4 regions of the Agrobacterium bohemicum genome follow, and region 1 is predicted to be linked to each of the others. Evidence: predicted binding sites of a transcription regulator. Region 1 holds the regulator's gene; each other region holds the start of a gene.
What was found. Region 1 encodes PhoB, which activates phosphate uptake and scavenging genes when phosphate is short. Its sites were predicted from a motif close to TGTCATNNANCTGTCAT; they were not measured.
Positions count from the first base shown of each region.

Region 2: ATO67_RS06890 (DUF2794 domain-containing protein) is a predicted target of PhoB. The motif match lies at 1,179-1,195, and genes of this name have one in related genera.
Region 3: phnF (phosphonate metabolism transcriptional regulator PhnF) is a predicted target of PhoB. The motif match lies at 2,473-2,489, and genes of this name have one in related genera.
Region 4: ATO67_RS02225 (bifunctional 2',3'-cyclic-nucleotide 2'-phosphodiesterase/3'-nucleotidase) is a predicted target of PhoB. The motif match lies at 1,886-1,902, and genes of this name have one in related genera.

Region 1 is NZ_KQ961028.1:244,337-249,016, reverse strand. Features, by position in the region: gene pstC (phosphate ABC transporter permease subunit PstC) at 1-185, shown strand, start outside; gene pstA (phosphate ABC transporter permease PstA) at 182-1,504, shown strand; gene pstB (phosphate ABC transporter ATP-binding protein PstB) at 1,520-2,335, shown strand; gene phoU (phosphate signaling complex protein PhoU) at 2,419-3,135, shown strand; gene phoB (phosphate regulon transcriptional regulator PhoB) at 3,168-3,851, shown strand; gene ATO67_RS23110 (hypothetical protein) at 3,858-4,004, opposite strand; gene ATO67_RS11910 (cold-shock protein) at 4,583-4,680, shown strand, end outside.
Region 2 is NZ_KQ961025.1:268,540-273,219, reverse strand. Features, by position in the region: gene ATO67_RS06895 (Bax inhibitor-1/YccA family protein) at 1-692, shown strand, start outside; gene ATO67_RS06890 (DUF2794 domain-containing protein) at 763-1,155, opposite strand; gene ATO67_RS06885 (DUF1223 domain-containing protein) at 1,444-2,196, opposite strand; gene acnA (aconitate hydratase AcnA) at 2,404-4,680, opposite strand, start outside.
Region 3 is NZ_KQ961027.1:85,575-90,254, reverse strand. Features, by position in the region: gene ATO67_RS09680 (alpha-D-ribose 1-methylphosphonate 5-phosphate C-P-lyase PhnJ) at 1-254, opposite strand, end outside; gene ATO67_RS09675 (carbon-phosphorus lyase complex subunit) at 251-1,342, opposite strand; gene phnH (phosphonate C-P lyase system protein PhnH) at 1,346-1,942, opposite strand; gene phnG (phosphonate C-P lyase system protein PhnG) at 1,942-2,391, opposite strand; gene phnF (phosphonate metabolism transcriptional regulator PhnF) at 2,509-3,243, shown strand; gene ATO67_RS09655 (SDR family oxidoreductase) at 3,441-4,232, shown strand; gene treZ (malto-oligosyltrehalose trehalohydrolase) at 4,413-4,680, shown strand, end outside.
Region 4 is NZ_KQ961023.1:461,711-466,390, forward strand. Features, by position in the region: gene ATO67_RS02210 (DUF4344 domain-containing metallopeptidase) at 1-802, opposite strand, end outside; gene ATO67_RS02215 (DUF1203 domain-containing protein) at 953-1,420, shown strand; gene ATO67_RS02220 (PilZ domain-containing protein) at 1,513-1,848, shown strand; gene ATO67_RS02225 (bifunctional 2',3'-cyclic-nucleotide 2'-phosphodiesterase/3'-nucleotidase) at 1,980-3,968, shown strand; gene msrP (protein-methionine-sulfoxide reductase catalytic subunit MsrP) at 4,199-4,680, shown strand, end outside.

The DNA of each region.
Region 1 (4,680 bases):
ACCCGTTCGAGCCGATGACCACCGTCACCGTCAAGATCGTCAGCCAGTTGACCGGTGACCTTGAGTTCACCTCGCCGCAGACACTGGTTGCCTTCGCGCTTGGCATTACCCTCTTTGCCATCACGCTTTGCCTCAATATCTACGCGCTCTACATAGTGCGCAAATACCGGGAGCAGTACGAATGACCGACGTCGTTACTCCGGGCACTATTGCCCCAGCCGCAACGAAGAAGGTCCGGCGCGATATCGGCATCAAACGCCGCTACGCCTCCGAGCGCCGCTTCCGCGCCTACGGTCTCGCAGCCATCACCTTTGGTTTGCTGTTCCTGTTTCTTCTGCTCTGGTCGGTCGTTGGCAAGGGTTACACAGCGTTCCAGCAGACCATGATTACCGTCCCGGTCGAGTTTTCTGAACAGATCATCGATCCGGATAATGTGCGTGCTCAGAACCCGGCCAAGCTCGTTACGGCCAACTATCCTCTCGTGGCCCGCAATGCGGTGGCCAAGGCACTTGGCGTTTCGCTGGATGACCGCACGGCTCTGCGCGGTGTCTCTGCGATGATTTCGGATGGTATCCGCGTTCAGCTCCGGGATGTCGTCGTCAATGATCCAAGCATCATCGGCACAACACGCACCGTCTCCCTTCTGGCGTCGGGCGATCTCGACAGCGCCTTCAAGGGCCAGGTCGATCTGACTGTCAATGAACAGAACCGTCGGATATCCGATCAGCAACTCGCCTGGGTCAAGCAACTCACCGATGCTGGCCAGATTGCCAAGCAGTTCAACACCGGCATCTTCTTCAACGGCGCATCCAGCCGTCCGGAAGCCTCTGGCGTTGGCGTTGCTCTCATCGGCTCGTTCTACATGATGCTGATCGTGCTGGTTCTGTCTCTGCCCATCGGTGTCGCAGCGTCCATCTATCTGGAAGAGTTTGCGCCAAAGAACCGCCTGACGGATCTCATCGAGGTCAACATCAACAACCTGGCTGCCGTTCCCTCGATTGTTTACGGTCTGCTTGGTCTGTCGGTCTTCATCAACTTCATGGGCTTTCCACGCTCGGCCTCGCTGGTTGGCGGTCTGGTTCTGACCCTGATGACTCTGCCAACCATCATCATCGCCACCCGCGCGGCGCTGAAGGCAGTGCCACCCTCCATCCGTGCCGCGGCTCTTGGCCTTGGCGCGTCGAAAATGCAGACCATTTTCCACCATGTCCTGCCGCTTGCCATGCCCGGCATTCTGACCGGCACGATCATCGGCCTGGCGCATGCTCTCGGTGAAACCGCGCCATTGCTTCTGATCGGCATGGTCGCCTTCGTCACGAACTATCCGACAACACCCATGGACCCGTCTACGGCCCTGCCGGTGCAGATTTACATGTGGGCGAACGAAGCAGAACGTGCCTTTGTCGAAAGAACATCCGGCGCTATTATCATCCTGCTTATGTTCCTCATCGTCATGAATGTTGGCGCAATTCTGTTGCGTCGCCGCTTTGAACGGCGCTGGTAGAGGAGCTTGAAAGCTATGAACATGTTGTCGGAAGCAGCAGTTGAAAAGGCGCTGGACAAGAAAATGAATGAAGTTTCGTACAAGATGATCGGCAAGGACGTTTCTGTCTATTATAGCGAGAAACGCGCCCTTTACGATGTGAACCTCAACGTTCGCGAAAACACGGTAACAGCTTTGATCGGGCCATCCGGTTGTGGAAAGTCTACTTTCCTGCGGACGCTGAACCGCATGAACGACACGATCGACGGTTGCCGCGTCACCGGCAAGATCACGCTCGATGAGGACGATGTCTACGATCCCGCGATCGACGTAGTTGAGTTGCGCGCGCGCGTCGGCATGGTGTTCCAGAAGCCGAACCCATTCCCGAAGACGATCTATGAAAACATCGCCTACGGCCCACGCATCCACGGTCTTGCCCGCAGCAAGGCTGATATGGACCAGATCGTCGAAGCCAGCCTGCAAAAGGCCGGCCTGTGGAACGAAGCAAAGGATCGCCTGCACGAATCCGGTACCGGTCTTTCCGGTGGCCAGCAGCAACGTCTTTGCATCGCCCGCGCCATTGCCGTTTCGCCTGAAGTCATCCTGATGGATGAGCCATGCTCGGCGCTGGACCCGATTGCGACTGCCAAGGTCGAGGAATTGATCCACGAGCTGCGCGCCAACTATACGATCGTTATCGTGACGCACTCTATGCAGCAGGCCGCCCGCGTATCTCAGCGCACGGCCATGTTCCACCTCGGCCATCTGGTGGAAGAAAATGACACCGACAAGATGTTCACCAACCCGGATGACCAGCGTACGCAGGACTACATCATGGGCCGCTTCGGCTGATCTGCCGTTGGTTCACAACATCAGCGCAAACCGCTTGAGCCCGGCTGGGCTTGCGGAATCGCACCGAAACTGGAGAGTAGAACATGCCGACCCACTCGCATATCATGTCCGCTTACGATGAAGAGCTGAAGTTCCTGACCCGCCGTATCGCCGAAATGGGCGGTCTGGCGGAGCAGATGTGCGCGGATGCCGTGCGCGCCCTCGTCAATTCCGACGCAGCCCTGGCCCAGAAGGTCATCTCGGATGACACGATCCTTGACAACGCCGAACGCGAAATCGGCGACAAGGCCATCGTCACCATTGCCAAGCGCCAGCCTATGGCAGCCGACCTTCGCGAAATCATTGGCTCGCTGCGCATCGCTGCCGATCTGGAGCGCGTCGGCGACCTCGGCAAGAACACGGCCAAGCGCGTTATAGCGGTTGCCGGAACCGGCGTTCCTCGCAAGCTGGCGCGCGGTCTCGAGCATCTGTCCGAACTGGCGCTGGTGCAGCTGAAAGACGTTCTGGACGTCTATTCCACCCGTTCGGCGGAAAAGGCACAGACCATCCGCGAGCGCGACGAGGAAATCGACGCGATGTACACCTCGCTGTTTCGCGAGTTGCTGACATATATGATGGAAGATCCGCGCAACATTACCACCTGCACGCATCTTCTGTTCTGTGCCAAGAACATAGAGCGTGTTGGCGATCATGCCACGAACATCGCGGAGACCATCTACTACATGGCCACCGGTAGCCAGCCGGAAGGCGAGCGTCCCAAGGACGACAGTTCCAACACGCTCGGTGCAGTAACCGAGTGAATTCCCTATAAGACTGGCGGAGTCCCTTAGCCATGGTGCCGAAAATAGCAGTTGTCGAAGATGAAGAGGCGTTGAGCGTTCTTCTTCGCTACAATCTGGAATCCGAAGGTTACGACGTGGACACGATCCCGCGTGGCGACGAAGCGGAAATCCGCTTGCAGGAGCGCACGCCGGATCTTTTGATCCTGGACTGGATGCTGCCGGGCGTTTCCGGCATCGAGCTTTGCCGCCGTCTGAGAATGCGTCCTGAAACCGAACGCCTCCCGATCATCATGTTGACGGCACGTGGTGAGGAAAGCGAACGTGTGCGTGGTCTGGCCACCGGTGCCGACGACTATGTGGTCAAGCCATTTTCAACGCCGGAACTGATGGCCCGCGTCAAGGCCATGCTGCGCCGCGCTCGTCCCGAAGTCCTGTCTTCGGTGCTGAAATGCGGGGATATCGAGTTGGACCGGGAAACCCACCGGGTTCACCGCAAGACCCGTGAAGTGCGGCTCGGACCAACCGAATTCCGCCTGCTGGAATTCCTGATGGTGTCTCCCGGTCGTGTTTTCTCGCGCTCTCAGCTTCTCGACGGCGTCTGGGGTCACGACATCTATGTGGATGAACGCACCGTGGACGTCCACGTCGGCCGCCTGCGCAAGGCGCTCAACTTCTCCAATATGCAGGATGTTATCCGCACCGTGCGCGGCGCGGGATACTCTATGGAAGCCTGATAGATATCAGACTTCCAGATTGATTGGGTAGCGCGCGTAAAGTCTTTCTTCTTGGCTCAGGCGCGCGCGCTGCAAAACTTCGACGTAGCGCTGTTTTGCTCGAATTCCATAACTCGTTTTCATCGCGCCCATCATTTCGATGTCCAGGTACATCCAGTTCCAACGAGATGGTAGGACACTTTTGCGGGACGTAAAGAGCGCTCCTTTTTGATTGCGTGCATCATAAGTTCTGTCGAATTCAACTCGAATGCGGCATCATCGATGTCCTCGGCTTCCCTGCGCCAGTATTCCTTGCCGCGCTCTTCACAGATGAGCCAATAGTGATTATTGGCCCACTCAACGTATACCCTTCCATCTCCACAAGACCGACGGGAGATGGATAGAAAAGGAGCTTCAATAACTTTGGACCATATGTCTGAGATATATTTTTCCAAGACGTCGATTGGGTCCAGGGGCACCTCTTTCTGATATAAAAGCCAACTGCCAGCATGCACCAAACGTACCCTTCGAGCAGCGCCATCGGTAGTCGATGTCATTATCTCAAAATTAAAGTTTGACTATCCGACGATAAACGTCTATCAATGTCATATCGATATTTTGCTTGCTGAGCTTTGGTTGCCGCGCGATTAGCACCGCGTTTTGAACTAACCCTTTCCTTCAAAAAAATCGCTATAATCGCACGCGGGACGCAAGTTCTGCGATCTATCTCTTATGCTTTGAAAGGGTTCATTATGACCACAGGCACAGTAAAATGGTTTAACTCCACCAAGGGCTTCGGCTTCATTCAGCCTGACAACGGCGGCACAGACGCATTCGTACACATCTCCGC
Region 2 (4,680 bases), on a different contig from region 1:
TGAAGGTCTATAACCTGATGGCTGTAGGTCTTGCGATCACCGGTGTCGCCGCATTCCTAACGATAATGCTGGCGACCACGAACGATCCTTCGGCTGCTGCCGCTACACTTCCTAACGGCAAGATGCTGACCGGCCTCGGTGTTGCTCTATACGGCTCGCCGTTGCGCTGGGTCGTTATGCTCGCGCCACTCGCCATGGTATTCTTCCTCAGCTTCCGCATTCAGAAAATGAGTGTTCCGGCTGCACAGGGTACCTTCTGGGGTTACGCCGCTCTGATGGGTCTCTCCCTGTCGTCGATCTTCCTGGTCTATACCGGCCAAAGCATCGTCCAGACATTCTTCATCACGGCTGCTTCCTTCGGCGCGCTATCGCTTTACGGCTACACTACCAAGAAGGACCTGTCCGGAATGGGCTCGTTCCTGATCATGGGTCTGTTCGGTCTCATCATCGCGTCGGTTGTGAACATCTTCCTGCAATCGTCTGCCATGGGCTTTGCGATCTCCGCCATTGGCGTACTGATTTTCGCTGGTCTGACCGCCTATGATACGCAGAAGATCAAGGAAATGTATTTCGACGGTGACGACGTTGCCACAGCTGGCCGTAAGGCCATCATGGGCGCGCTCACGCTCTACCTCGATTTCATCAACCTATTCATGTTCATGCTGCAGTTTCTTGGAAATCGCGACAAGTAAGTCTGATTGATAGAATATGGAAAGGCGGCTCCCGAGCCGCCTTTTTTGTTTGTCGCAGTATGCGCAACATTCACTCTATCAGTTTCAGAACCTTTTCGAAGACCTTCAGAACTTGTTGGAGATCCTGGCCACGCTTCAAGATACGACCGTCGACATTGACGACGCTGAACGCACCCTGTTTGGCGGCAAGTTTCGGGTTTTTCTCGATGCGAAACAGCGGCATCTCACCGGATCGCTTGAAGACGGAAAAAACAGCTCTGTCCTTCAGGTGGTCGATGGCATAGTCGCGCCATTCTCCTTCGCCCACCATGCGTCCATAAATGCGCAAGATCGCATCCAGCTCGCGGCGATGGAAGGTTATCGGCAAGGCGTCCTTGCTCTGTTTGTATTCCCGAAGATCGATGATGGACGAGCTATCTTTTTGAGATGAACCTGCACGCTGCAAATCCGGCTGATCAGTCATCAGGCAACCTCGCTCAACTGCATATGACACAGGAATGACAGTCTGACGGCGCTCAGGCAAAATTGCAAGTCTTGCCACGGCTTCAAAAATGCACTGATAATGGTAATGATTTGGGCAGGCCAACAGGCGTCAAATGCCCTATTTCGGTCAAATCATGGCCCGATTTGGGTGGGATACAGCTATCGTCAATTGATGCCTAGGCACCAAGATGACCCGGTCCGGTGCATTGACCCTTTACCCCCAGCCCCCAATGCCCGGATCGGATCTACCTTATACAGGCGACTTATTTTAGTTTTCCGATGGTGAAAGAACGCTCGCGCCGATGATTGCGGCCGGATTGCCTTGACCGTCCTTGGTCTGCAACAGAACCGCGCAGCCGCCGTTTTTGGCCTTGCTCATAACCGTTGCCGGCAACTTCACGACCATTGATTTTCCATCCCACATGCCAACGGTCTGTACGTCATAAACGCTGTGCCAATAGGAAATCTTCTTTCCTTCGTTTTCGCCCTTCTGGACATCGACGATCTGCTCGCGCGTGAAATAGGCAACAATGACTTCCGCCTTGCCTTGGCCCGCCCCGATATCGATGGCAATCTCATCTTCGATACGCTGCGCCTTCACCGGCACGCTCAGGCCTTCGCCTTCGCTCTTGAAGGTGTCCAGCCTGTTATAGATCGCCTGCATATCGGCGCCTTTGACGTGATCGCGGCCGTTGACGACGGCCTGCGGCGTATAGACGTTGTTACGGCCCAGCGCCCGTGCATAGCCATACTGGCGCTCGGTGTTTTCCTTGGATGCCAGCGAATCCGCCCAGCCGAGATAATTCCAGTAGTCCACGTGATAGGACAGGCCGATCACGTCGCCTCTCTGGATAAGCTTGCGCATCGCCTCGTCTGCAGGCGGGCAGGATGCGCAGCCTTGCGATGTAAAAAGCTCGACAACGCCCTTCACCTGTTGTTCCTGCGCCTGAACCGATACGGCAGTCAGCGCGCTGAAACACAGTGAAAGACCAAATGTCAGAAACCCATATTTCAGAGACATTGCGAAACCCTTGTCTGGACGCTTTCCCAGACTATTGATGCTATCAATACACGTCGGAATGCGCTGCGAAAATAGCGCTGATATCTCTTCAATAGAAAGTCACGATGGGGTGAGGACCGATCACGAAAGATCGGTACATTTCCGCAATCGCTCCACGCAAAAGCGCCGGGATTGCTCCCGGCGCTTTCTTTCATTCTGTTGCGACGCTTATGCAGCCAGATCGCGGAGAACGGTTTGCAGAATGCCACCATTGTTCATGTAGATCACTTCATCCAGCGTATCGATGCGGCAAAGAAGTGGAATTTCCTTCACGGTGCCGTCGCCATAGGTGATCTTGGCAATCTTCTTCTCGCGTGGCTTGATATCGCCTTCGAGACCATCGATCTCGACGGTCTCATCGCCCTTGAGGTTGAGGCTGGCCCATGTCGTACCGTCTTCGAAGGTAAATGGAACGATGCCCATGCCAACGAGGTTGGAGCGGTGAATACGCTCGAACGACTGCGCGATGACGGCTTTTACGCCCAGAAGGTTCGTACCCTTTGCAGCCCAGTCACGCGAAGAACCATTGCCATATTCCACGCCTGCGAAGATGACGAGCGGAACGCCCTCAGCCTTGTAAGCCATGGCCGCATCGTAAATCGACATCTCTTCCTTGGACGGATAGTGGATGGTGTAGCCACCTTCCTTACCGTTTGGACCAAGCATGTGGTTGCGAATACGGATGTTGGCGAACGTGCCGCGCATCATCACTTCGTGGTTGCCACGGCGCGTGCCGTACTGGTTGAAGTCGGCAACGCCCACGCCATTGTCGGTAAGATAAGCACCGGCAGGAGAGGCAGCCTTGATCGAACCGGCCGGAGAAATGTGGTCGGTGGTGATCTTGTCGCCGAAGAGACCGAGAACGCGTGCGCCCTTGATGTTCTTCAGGCCGGTGCCGGTCTTGCCCATGCCCACGAAGTATGGCGGGTTCTGAACGTAGGTGGACTTGTCGTCCCAGGCATAGGTCTGGCCCGGAGGAACCTGAACGGCCTGCCAGTTCTCATCACCCTTGAACACGTCGGCGTATTTGGACTCGTAGAGTTCGCGCGTGACGTACTTCAGGATAAATTCCTGAATTTCGGCAGATGTCGGCCAGATGTCCTTGAGGTAGACAGGGTTGCCATCCTGGTCTTCGCCCAGAGGCTCTGTTGTCAGGTCTTTCTGAACGGTGCCAGCCAATGCGTAAGCGACGACGAGCGGCGGGGAAGCGAGGTAGTTCGCCTGAACGTCCGGCGAGATACGGCCTTCGAAGTTACGGTTGCCGGAGAGAACGCCAGCCGTGATCAGACCCTTGTCGTTGATGGTCTTGGAGATCGGTGCTGGCAGCGGGCCGGAGTTGCCGATGCATGTCGTGCAGCCGAAGCCGACGAGGTTGAAGCCGATGGCATCCAGATCTTTCTGAAGACCGGACTTTTCCAGATATTCGCCAACAACCTGAGATCCCGGTGCGAGCGACGTCTTGACCCAAGGCTTGGATGTCAGACCCTTGGCCACTGCGTTGCGGGCCAGAAGACCGGCTGCAATCAGAACGGAAGGGTTGGACGTGTTAGTGCAGGATGTGATGGCGGCAATGGCAACGTCGCCATGGCCCAGATCAAACTCTTCGCCTTCAACCGCATAACGGGTGTTGAGCTGGCCGGGCTTCTTGTATTCGGTTTCGAGGGACGTCGCAAAACCGGAGGCGATGCCTTCCAGCGAAATGCGGCCTTCCGGACGCTTCGGACCAGCCATGGATGGCACGACTTCGCCGAGGTCGAGTTCCAGCGTGTCGGTGAAGACGAGTTCGGCACCGTCGCCGGTGCGCCACATGTCCTGCGCCTTCGAATAGGCTTCCACCAGCGCGATGCGGTCCTTGGTGCGGCCAGACATGGTGAGGTAGTTGATGGTTTCGCCGTCAACCGGGAAGAAACCGCAGGTCGCCCCATATTCCGGGCCCATGTTGCCAATGGTGGCACGGTCTGCCAGCGTCATCGAATCAAGGCCGGGGCCGAAGAATTCGACGAATTTGGAAACAACGCCCTTCTTGCGCAGCATCTGCACCACGGTCAAAACGAGGTCGGTGGCGGTGACGCCTTCCTTGACCTTGCCCGTCAGCTTGAAGCCGATGACTTCAGGCAGAAGCATGGACACCGGCTGGCCAAGCATGGCCGCTTCGGCTTCGATACCACCAACGCCCCAGCCCAGAACGCCCAGGCCATTGATCATGGTCGTGTGGCTGTCGGTGCCGACGCAGGTGTCGGGGTAAGCGATGGTTTGGCCGTCTTCTTCCTTGGTCCAGACGGTCTGGCCGAGATATTCGAGGTTCACCTGATGACAGATGCCTGTGCCGGGCGGAACGACGCGGAAGTTCTTGAACGCCTGCTGGCCCCACTTCAGGAAGCGGTAACGCTCGCCGTTGCGCTCGTATTCCAGTTCCACGTTGCGGGCAAACGCGGTTGGCGTGCC
Region 3 (4,680 bases), on a different contig from region 1:
AAAAAGGCGCGGATAGACACGGCATTGGTGGTGTCGTCGGCACCTTGATCTATGACTTTCAACACATCGTCCGGACCGAGGATCGCGGCTGTGACCTGCACACCGCCGGTTCCCCAGCCATATGGCATCGGCATTTCACGCGACGCAAACGGGACCTGATAACCCGGAATGGCAATCGCCTTCAGAATGGCGCGACGGATCATCCGTTTGGTCTGCTCATCGAGATAAGCGAAATTGTAGCTTGGCAAATTCATTCCGCAGCCTCCTTGTTTTGCGAGGCATCTTCTTTTTCACCCCGAAGCATGCGCAACAAACCGAGCTCCGCCTGGAAATCCACGTAATGCGGTAGCTTCAGATGCTCGACAAAGCCGGTTGCTTCTACGTTGTCACAATGGGCAAGGACGAACTCCTCGTCCTGTGCGGGCGCTGTTCGCTGTTCGTCGAACTCATCTGCACGAAGAGCGCGATCGACGAGGCTAACCGCCATTGCTTTTCTCTCGGACTGGCCAAACACGAGGCCGTAGCCACGCGTAAACCGAGGCCCTTCTTCGCCTTGTCCTTTGAACTGGGAAACCATCTGGCATTCCGTCACGCGTATCGAGCCAATCGAGACCGCGAAACCCAGTTCTGGTACATCGACCTCGACCTCCACCATGCCGATGCGGACTTCACCGACGAAGGGATGGGTGCGTCCATAACCGCGCTGGGTGGAGTAAGCGAGAGAAAGCAGGAAACCTTCATCACCCCGCGCAAGCGCCTGCAATCTCAAATCCCGATCAACTGGAAAGGACGTCGGATCACGCGTGAGGTCGGCAGGCTCCTTGTCAGAGGCGACATCCGGCTCGATCAGGCCTTCGTCGTTGAGAATATCGGTCACTCTCGGAAACGATCCTGCAGTATCCAGAAGGCGTCGGGCCGGTTGGGCCACCGGCTCATCACCAGCCATGTCAGGGTCAATCAGTCTGTGGGTATAATCGAAAGTCGGGCCTAGTAGCTGGCCGCCGGGTATGTCCTTGTACGTCGCCGACACGCGCCGCTCGATCTGCATGGTGTCAGTCGCGACAGGCAGCGAATAACCAAAGCGCGGCAATGTCGTACGATATGCGCGCAACAGAAAGATTGCTTCGATGAGATCACCGCGTGACTGGCGAACGCACATTGCCGCCAGTTGCGGATCGTAGAGCGATCCCTCGGCCATGACCCGGTCGACACCGAGCGCCAATTGTTCTGCGATCTGATCAAGCGTCAACGCGGGAACAGCGCGGTCTCCACGCCGACGATCGGCAAGCAGCTTATGCGCTTTGTCGATTGCCGCTTCGCCACCTTTTACAGCCACATACATGGGTCAAACCTCCTTTATACGGGTCGTTCGCGGCAGGGCGATTGCCTCGGCGCCACAGACGAGCACAATGTCGAAACCCAAGGGGTAAAGGGCTGTGTTGACCGCCATCGCGCTTGCAAAACCAGCCGGTAAACCGGCGGGTGCAATGGTACGTGACGTTTCGATACCGGGGCCGGTCAACTCGAGCGATGAACCACCGTCTATTGAGCGTACCGGCAGAATAAGGGTCGCGGAACGATCCGGGTATTCCATGGTGCCGCGGGCAAATATGTCCCAGCTCTCGACATCGGTCGTATCAGAAAGAAGCACGAAGCTAGCTTTTGCTGGCTCCGATAGAACAGGTGCACCGCTGTGAAAGGTAAGCCATGCCGCTGCATCCTGTGTTTCGTCCGGGGCTTCGAACCAGACGGGCGTAGCGTAATCTGCCAGCGTCAGAAGAATTGCCGATGCGGCAGCGCATAGGGGTAAAGGGCCAAGCGCCCGTTCACCGAGCGCGGCAACCGTTCCGGGCATCGACAAGGCGTGCATCACAGCGTGGAAAACATCTTGCGAGGCAAAGACCGGATCGGCAAAGCCGCCATCGAAGGTTACCGTGCTCATCAGTCTTCTCCTCTCGCGACCGTGAAGAAGTCCACTTTCGTCGCTTCCGTTTCTTCAGCCCGGCGAAGTTTTTCGTCTTCCATGAAGGTCAAGGCGGGAAGAACGATGTCAGCGTCGATGCGGGCAATCCAATCAGGCCGTTGCCTTAGGGCGTCCAAATGAGCAACGATGTGCGCCTTGCGCTGATCTCGCCCGAGGATGATCGAATGCCCGACCTCGCCGGTCGCAAGCTTCACGGTTGCGCGGGTGACGCTGGCTTCACCGAGATTAAAGGCGGCGCCGCCACCGCCAACCTTGCCACGAACCATGACGGTGCCGATTTCCGGGCCGCGCACAACAACTGCTGGCGGCATATTCCCACCTAACATGCCATACGTTTGCGAAAGAATATCGGCCGGTGTCCCGGCAAGAATACCCAGCGCCTGCTTTCGATCGAATATTTCCATCATCTTTGCCGCCCACACTCAGAACAATCAAATTTGTCTATTTGTATAGACAACCATTCTTATTCGTTTTATACATCACCAATGATGACGATGGAATGACAACGGGACCAATGACGAAAAATGAATGCGAGTGACGACGGAATATCGCGGTGGCGCAAAGTGGCAGACGGCATTCGCAGCGCAATCGCAGAGGGCAAAATCGGCGATCAATTGCCGCCAGAGACAGAACTTGCCACACAGTTTGGTGTCAACAGGCACACTGTCCGGCGTGCTATCGCAGTGCTCTCTGCCGATGGACTTTTACGGGCGGAGCGCGGGCGTGGCACGTTCGTCAATGCGGCCCAGACACGCGTAGTTTACCCCATTGGAGACAGGCCCAGATTTTCCGAAAACATGATGCGTCAGTCGCTCGCGCCGTCCGGGCGTCTGATCCATGCGGAGATCGTTGCCGCAGATGCCACTCAGGCAAGACTTTTGTCATGCAGTCCCGGCTCACCACTGCACCGCGTCGAGCATCTCGCCGTTGCAAATGGCGCGCCGATGTCCCGGTCAGTTTCTCTGTTTTCCGCTGATCGCTTTCCCGGCATCATCGCCGCCTATGCGGAAACCGGTTCCATCACCAAAGCCCTGAAACTCGAAGGTCTCGCAGATTATCGACGCCAGGAAACACGATTAACGGCAGAACGGGTCTCGTCTCGCGACGTCGAACTGCTCAATTGCATGCCCGATAGCATCGTTCTCGTCAGTCAGGCCATAGACGTTGATATGGAAGGCACGCCAATCCAAAGCATCGTCACGCGATTTCTCGCCGACAGGATGGAACTGGTGTTTGCGAACAATAGTCCGGCGATGTGAAGCTTCAAAAAGCACTCGAACAATGGCAGGTCTTTAACAACGCTGCAATTTGGAAGGGAACTGATCAGTCAATCGCTTGTTAGCGAAAGGAAGGCATTCCTGCCAGCAACACGATTGGAGATCCTGTGTCCGATACAAATCGCCCTACTCCACCCTATTCCAAACAGCAGCAAGAGCCGCCGGGAACGACGGCGCAGATGAACCCTGTTCCAGATCATGGTGAGAGTTCCTATCGCGGAAACGGCAGGTTATCGGGGAAGGTCGCGTTGATTACAGGCGCTGATTCCGGCATCGGAAAAGCTGTGGCCATCGCCTTCGCAAGAGAAGGAGCCGATATTCTCATTTCCTATCTCAACGAAGATGAAGATGCCGAAGATACTGCCAAGTGGGTCAAAGAGGCAGGTCGTAAAGCGATCCTGGTTCCTGGAGATATCAAGTCGGAAGCGCATTGCAGATCGTTGGTAGCGCAGACCGTCGAGAAGCTTGGAGCCATCGACATTTTGGTCAACAATGCCGCCTTTCAGCGAACATATGCGTCGATAGAGGACATTACTGCCGAGGAATGGGACGAGACGTTCCGCACCAACATATACGCGCCATTCTTTTTGTCGAAAGCTGCGGTGCCCCTGATGAAACCCGGCAGTTCAATCATCAACACGACATCCATCCAGTCCCGGCAACCTTCCCAGGCACTGCTCGCCTATGCGTCTACCAAGGGAGCAATCTCCAACTTTACCGCCGGACTTGCAGAGATGGTGGCTGACAAGGGCATCCGCGTCAACGCCGTGGCACCGGGTCCAATCTGGACTCCTCTCATTCCCTCGACAATGCCTGCGGAAAAGACCGCAAAATTCGGCGAAAACACTTTGCTGGCCCGGGCTGGCCAACCAGCGGAATTGGCTGGCGCCTACGTGCTGCTGGCCTCAGACCTCGGAAGCTACATGACCGGAGCGGTTGTTCCGGTTACAGGCGGCGAGATCATGATCTAGCATTGCCTACACATGATAGTCCTCGCAGCGCAGAGACGTAACCATCGAAACGTCTCTGCGAAAAACACGCGCTCAGGCAATCCCGCATAACAGATTTTTTCATTGAAATTGCAGCCTTATTGAGACCACCACGTTAGCTTTGCCCACGTTAATATTAGAGTGATTGTACGGGATTTTTGGATGACACTGGGCGAAAATGGATATGATGCTACCCCATCTTGGGGGCCGCAAATTGTTGGCCCCGGTACGCGTTTTCGTCTCTGGGCACCGAACCAGAACGAAGTGAGGCTGCGGCTCTCGGGCGATTATGCCATGACACGACGTCACGACGGCTGGTTCGAAATCTACATTGATGAACAGCCGTTCGGGTCACCCTACGGATTTGTGTTGGATGACGGCACCGTCGTGTCGGATCCTGCGTCACGCCAGCAGCAGACAGATGTTTTGG
Region 4 (4,680 bases), on a different contig from region 1:
GAGCGGCGATAAGCTCTCCGTGGAACTTGGCCATTTCATAGCAATAGGTGATTTCGCGCTTTTCAGCTGACCAGTAGACATCCGGTCTTCCACATGCGCGCGCCGTCAGCTTGACCTCGCCTTTGAGATCATAGGCGCTAAAGCTGCGGGCAATGAGATCCAGTACCTTCGATTCTTTAACGATGGTCGCGTAAATATCCAAAAACGGATCACGGGCAGGCTCGTAACGGGTGACGAATTTCGTGGTCCCAGCTTTGGCGGCATGGGGCTTCAGCGTTTCGTTCCAGTAGGCAACTGTTTGCGGATAGGCCGCTTCACACGCCTTCCATTCAGCTTTGGGCAGTCCCATCATATCAGCCAGATCACCGTAACCACCGGCATCCTTGCCCACCATCAGGCAGGCCATCTGGCTGTCACGCGTCTTGTCGGGAACAAGGGCCGAATAAATTGGCGTGTTATGCTCCGGCAAAGCCTGCGCAGAGCGGGCGAGATACCAGCTGTCGGTGGCATTGACGATGGCCGTATCAAGCCACTCCTCATTCGCCTCCAGCATCATCGTAGCCGAGAGTTGATCGGCGGTGTCTTTTACAGCTCCCGTTTCGGGCAGGGAAAAATCTGAAATCAGCATCCGCGAGGCCTCGTGGTAGAGGCTGAAAATCGCGTTTCCGATGACGAAATTCACCGTCTGCTGCAATTGTTCGTCGGATAAATCATCAAGCGCAGGCGCTGTTTGCGCGTGGGCGGCAGGTATCGTGAAAGAAAAAACGGTGACCAGGGTAGCGGTCATCAACCTGCGCAGCATTTACGTCAACTTTCCAAAATGAGGACGTTTGATTGATCGCTAAACTGAACGGCACAAGCAATGGGGTAGTTGCCTGCTGACGCAAGAAACGGGTGGATACACGAATGTTTGAAAGGCATAGCGACAAACAAGCAACGCAAGGGAGCCGCTATGACCAAGATCGTATTTACCGCCATGACTGCCAAAGATGCGGAAGCCTTTCGCAATGGAAACCCGGATGCCAACGGCCAGAAACCGGAGCGCTCAATCGCGACAGGAACCTACCCCTGCCGTGTTTGCCTTGGTCAGATAGAGGACGGCGAAGCCATGCTTCTCCTGGCCTACCGCCCATTTCCGAAGCTGCAGCCATTTGCCGAAACCGGACCGATTTTTATTCATGCCGAGGCGTGCAGCCGTTATGAAGCAAGCGAAATTTTACCACCCATGCTCGAGAGCCTGGACTACATCGTTCGCGGCTACGGTTTCAATGACCGCATCGTCTACGGCACGGGTGCGGTTACGCCGACCGACGGGATATCCAGATATGCGCAAGAGCTTTTTGCCAGAGAAGACATCGCTTATGTGCATGTCCGCTCAGCCCGCAACAATTGTTATCAGTGCCGAATAGACCGTATCTGAAACGGCAATTGCACGTAATTTTACCGAAAATCATAAATGCGTTTCAAATCTTCCGTGCAAGTCTGGTACGGGAGACAATTGGGGAGCGCCACATGACCGGTCATCTGAACATGCAAAATCGAAGCGCAGGCCGCAGCCAGACACGCATTTACGGTACAGTCCAGTACTTCAATCAGTCAGTCAGGGGCCGCGTGGTCGACCTTTCGGCCACCGGCATGGCGCTGGAGCTCGACGGCTCTTTTGCTGCGGCCAAAGGAAGCCGCGTGAAGGTCCAGAGCGACGATCTCGGTTTCATAGAAGGTACGGTGCAATGGCAGCACATGAACCGCCTTGGCCTGCAATTGAAGCTTTCGACAAACACATTGGCACAGCTTTCCTCATACTTCCGCTTTTTCCATGAAGACGTAAAGCCGACACTGGCACGATGAAATTATTTTTTACCGGACGGTTTAAAATTCAGGGACAAGTCATAACCCTGTTATTTTGATGATGGACTCCTCAATAATTCGCTCTAGGCTGCGGTCATTTCGCACAGCCTGAATTCATTCGAGGTGTTTCCATGTCTTCGCTTATCGGCCTCCACCCCATTACCCGCCGTTCTCTGCTGGGGGGCATTGCCGCCTCCTCCGCATTCGTCATGCTGCACCCCTTTGCAGCTCGCGCGCAGGGCAATCAAGCCCATCTGCGCATCATGGAAACAACGGATATTCACGTCCACGTCTTCCCGTATGACTATTATGCCGACAAGCCAAACGACACGCTGGGTCTGGCGCGCACAGCCTCCATCATCGATTCCATCCGCGCAGAAGCCGGAAATTCCATGCTGGTCGATAATGGCGACTTCCTTCAGGGCAACCCGCTGGGCGATTACATTGCTTACGAGCGCGGCATGAAGGCGGGCGACAAGCACCCCGTCATCAATGCCATGAACATGCTGGGTTACGATTGCGGAACGCTTGGCAATCACGAGTTCAATTACGGGCTCGACTTCATGTTCAACTCGCTGGGCGGAGCCGGCTTCCCTTATGTCTGCGCGAACCTGACAAAGGGCCAGCTCGCTTCCGACCCTAAGAAGGATGACCTTTTCTTCAAGCCCTACGTCATCCTCGAAAAGCAGATCAAGGACGGTTCTGGCGCCACCAGCCCGGTCAAGGTCGGCATTATCGGCTTCGTGCCACCGCAGATCATGATGTGGGATGCCAAGAATCTCGAAGGCAAGGCGCAGACTCGCGATATCGTCGATGCGGCCAAGGCCTGGGTTCCGGTTATGAAGGAACAGGGTGCCGATATCATCATCGCGCTGTCGCATTCGGGTATCGAAGGCAAGGGCCAGAGCGACCGTATGGAAAATGCCTCGCTCTATCTGGCCGGCGTCAAAGACATCGATGCCGTCTTCACCGGCCACCAGCATCTCGTCTTCCCAGGCCCCAAGACCTGGGATGGTATCGAAGGTGCCGATCCGGTCAAGGGTACGTTGATGGGCAAGCCCGCTGTGATGGCCGGTTTCTGGGGCTCCCATATGGGCCTCATCGACCTGCTGCTGGAAAAAGATGGCAAAAACTGGAAGATCGTGGACTTCACCACCGAAGCGCGCCCGATCTACCACCGCGACGATAACCGCAAGATCGTCGCCGACGTGAAGGACAAGCCGGAGATCATCGCGGCCGTCAAGACGGATCACGAAGCCACCCTCGCCTATGTCCGCCGCCCCGTGGGCAAGACATCCGCGCCGCTTTACTCCTATTTTGCACTGGTCGCGGATGATCCATCCGTACAGATCGTATCCAACGCCCAGACCTGGTACATCAAGGACATGCTGAAGGAAGGCCAGTATAAGGACTTGCCTGTGCTCTCAGCGGCTGCCCCTTTCAAGTCTGGCGGACGTGGGGGGGCTGATTATTACACGGATGTCCCCGCCGGTGACATTGCCATCAAGAACGTTGCCGACCTCTACCTTTACCCCAACACCGTTCAGGCCGTGCTGATCACGGGGGCGCAGGTGAAAGACTGGCTGGAGATGTCGGCGGGCATGTTCAAGATGGTGGAAGCCGGTGCGAAGGACGCACCGTTGCTGAACAATGACTTCCCGTCCTATAATTACGACGTCATCGACGGCGTGACCTATCAGATCGATGTGTCGAAGCCACCGAAGTTCGACAAGGACGGCAAGTCGATCAACCCTGACAGCAACCGCATCGTCGGCCTGCAATTCGAAGGCAAGCCAATCGACCCCGAACAGAAATTCGTGGTGGCGACGAACAATTACCGCGCCAGCGGCGGGGGCAAGTTTCCAGGGATCGCGGCCGACAAGATCATCTTCGTCGCACCGGATACAAACCGCGATGTCATCGTGCGTTACATCATCAGCCAGGGTACCATCAATCCAGCTGCCGACGACAATTGGTCATTTGCGCCCGTTGCCAACACAACGGCAATCTTCGAAACTGGTCCGAAGGCACGCCAGTACGCCAAGGACGTGAAGGGCGCGAAGATCGAGGAAGCTGGAGATGGCGCAGAGGGCTTTGCGAAGTTCCGCCTGATTCTCTGACATAAAAACGATCTGTGGCGCGCTTTGTGAAGCGCGCCACACCCTCTCGCAGAGTTTACCGATAGCTTCCATATTATTTCAGGCATTGCCGATCTTCGTCGCAAATCCGCCGCCCACAGAGCGCGACATGCTTTCAATATTTTTTACTCGTCACGAGAAACTTCTCTTACGCGTTCTACGTAATGGGTATTGAATAGCTTTTGTTCGCTTTAGCTCCGCAGGAGGTTTTGATGCCCGTTTACCATCCGCCCCGTATCCCATCATCTGAAATCACCCCGCGCGGCGTCTATCTTTCCAGACGAAACTTTCTTGGAACTGCCGCTGGTCTTGCGGCTGTCGGTCTCACGGGTCACGGCGCGCTCGCAGCCCCTCTGACTGCGAAGCCCGGCGCCTACAAGCTGGATGAACCGTTGACGCCGCTCGATGCCGTGACCAGCTATAATAATTTTTACGAGTTCGGCACTGGTAAGTCAGACCCCAAGGAAAACGCTGGAAAATTCAAACCTACGCCATGGACCATCAGAGTGGATGGGCTCGTCGGGAAGCCGCAGGAATTCAACATTGAAGACCTGCTGAAATATCCACTGGAAGATCGCACATACCGCATGCGCTGCGTCGAAGGTTGGTCCATGGTCATTCCCTGGATCGGCTTCCCTCTTTCTGCACTGCTGGATAAGGTCGAGCCACTGGGCAGCGCAAAATTCGTATCCTT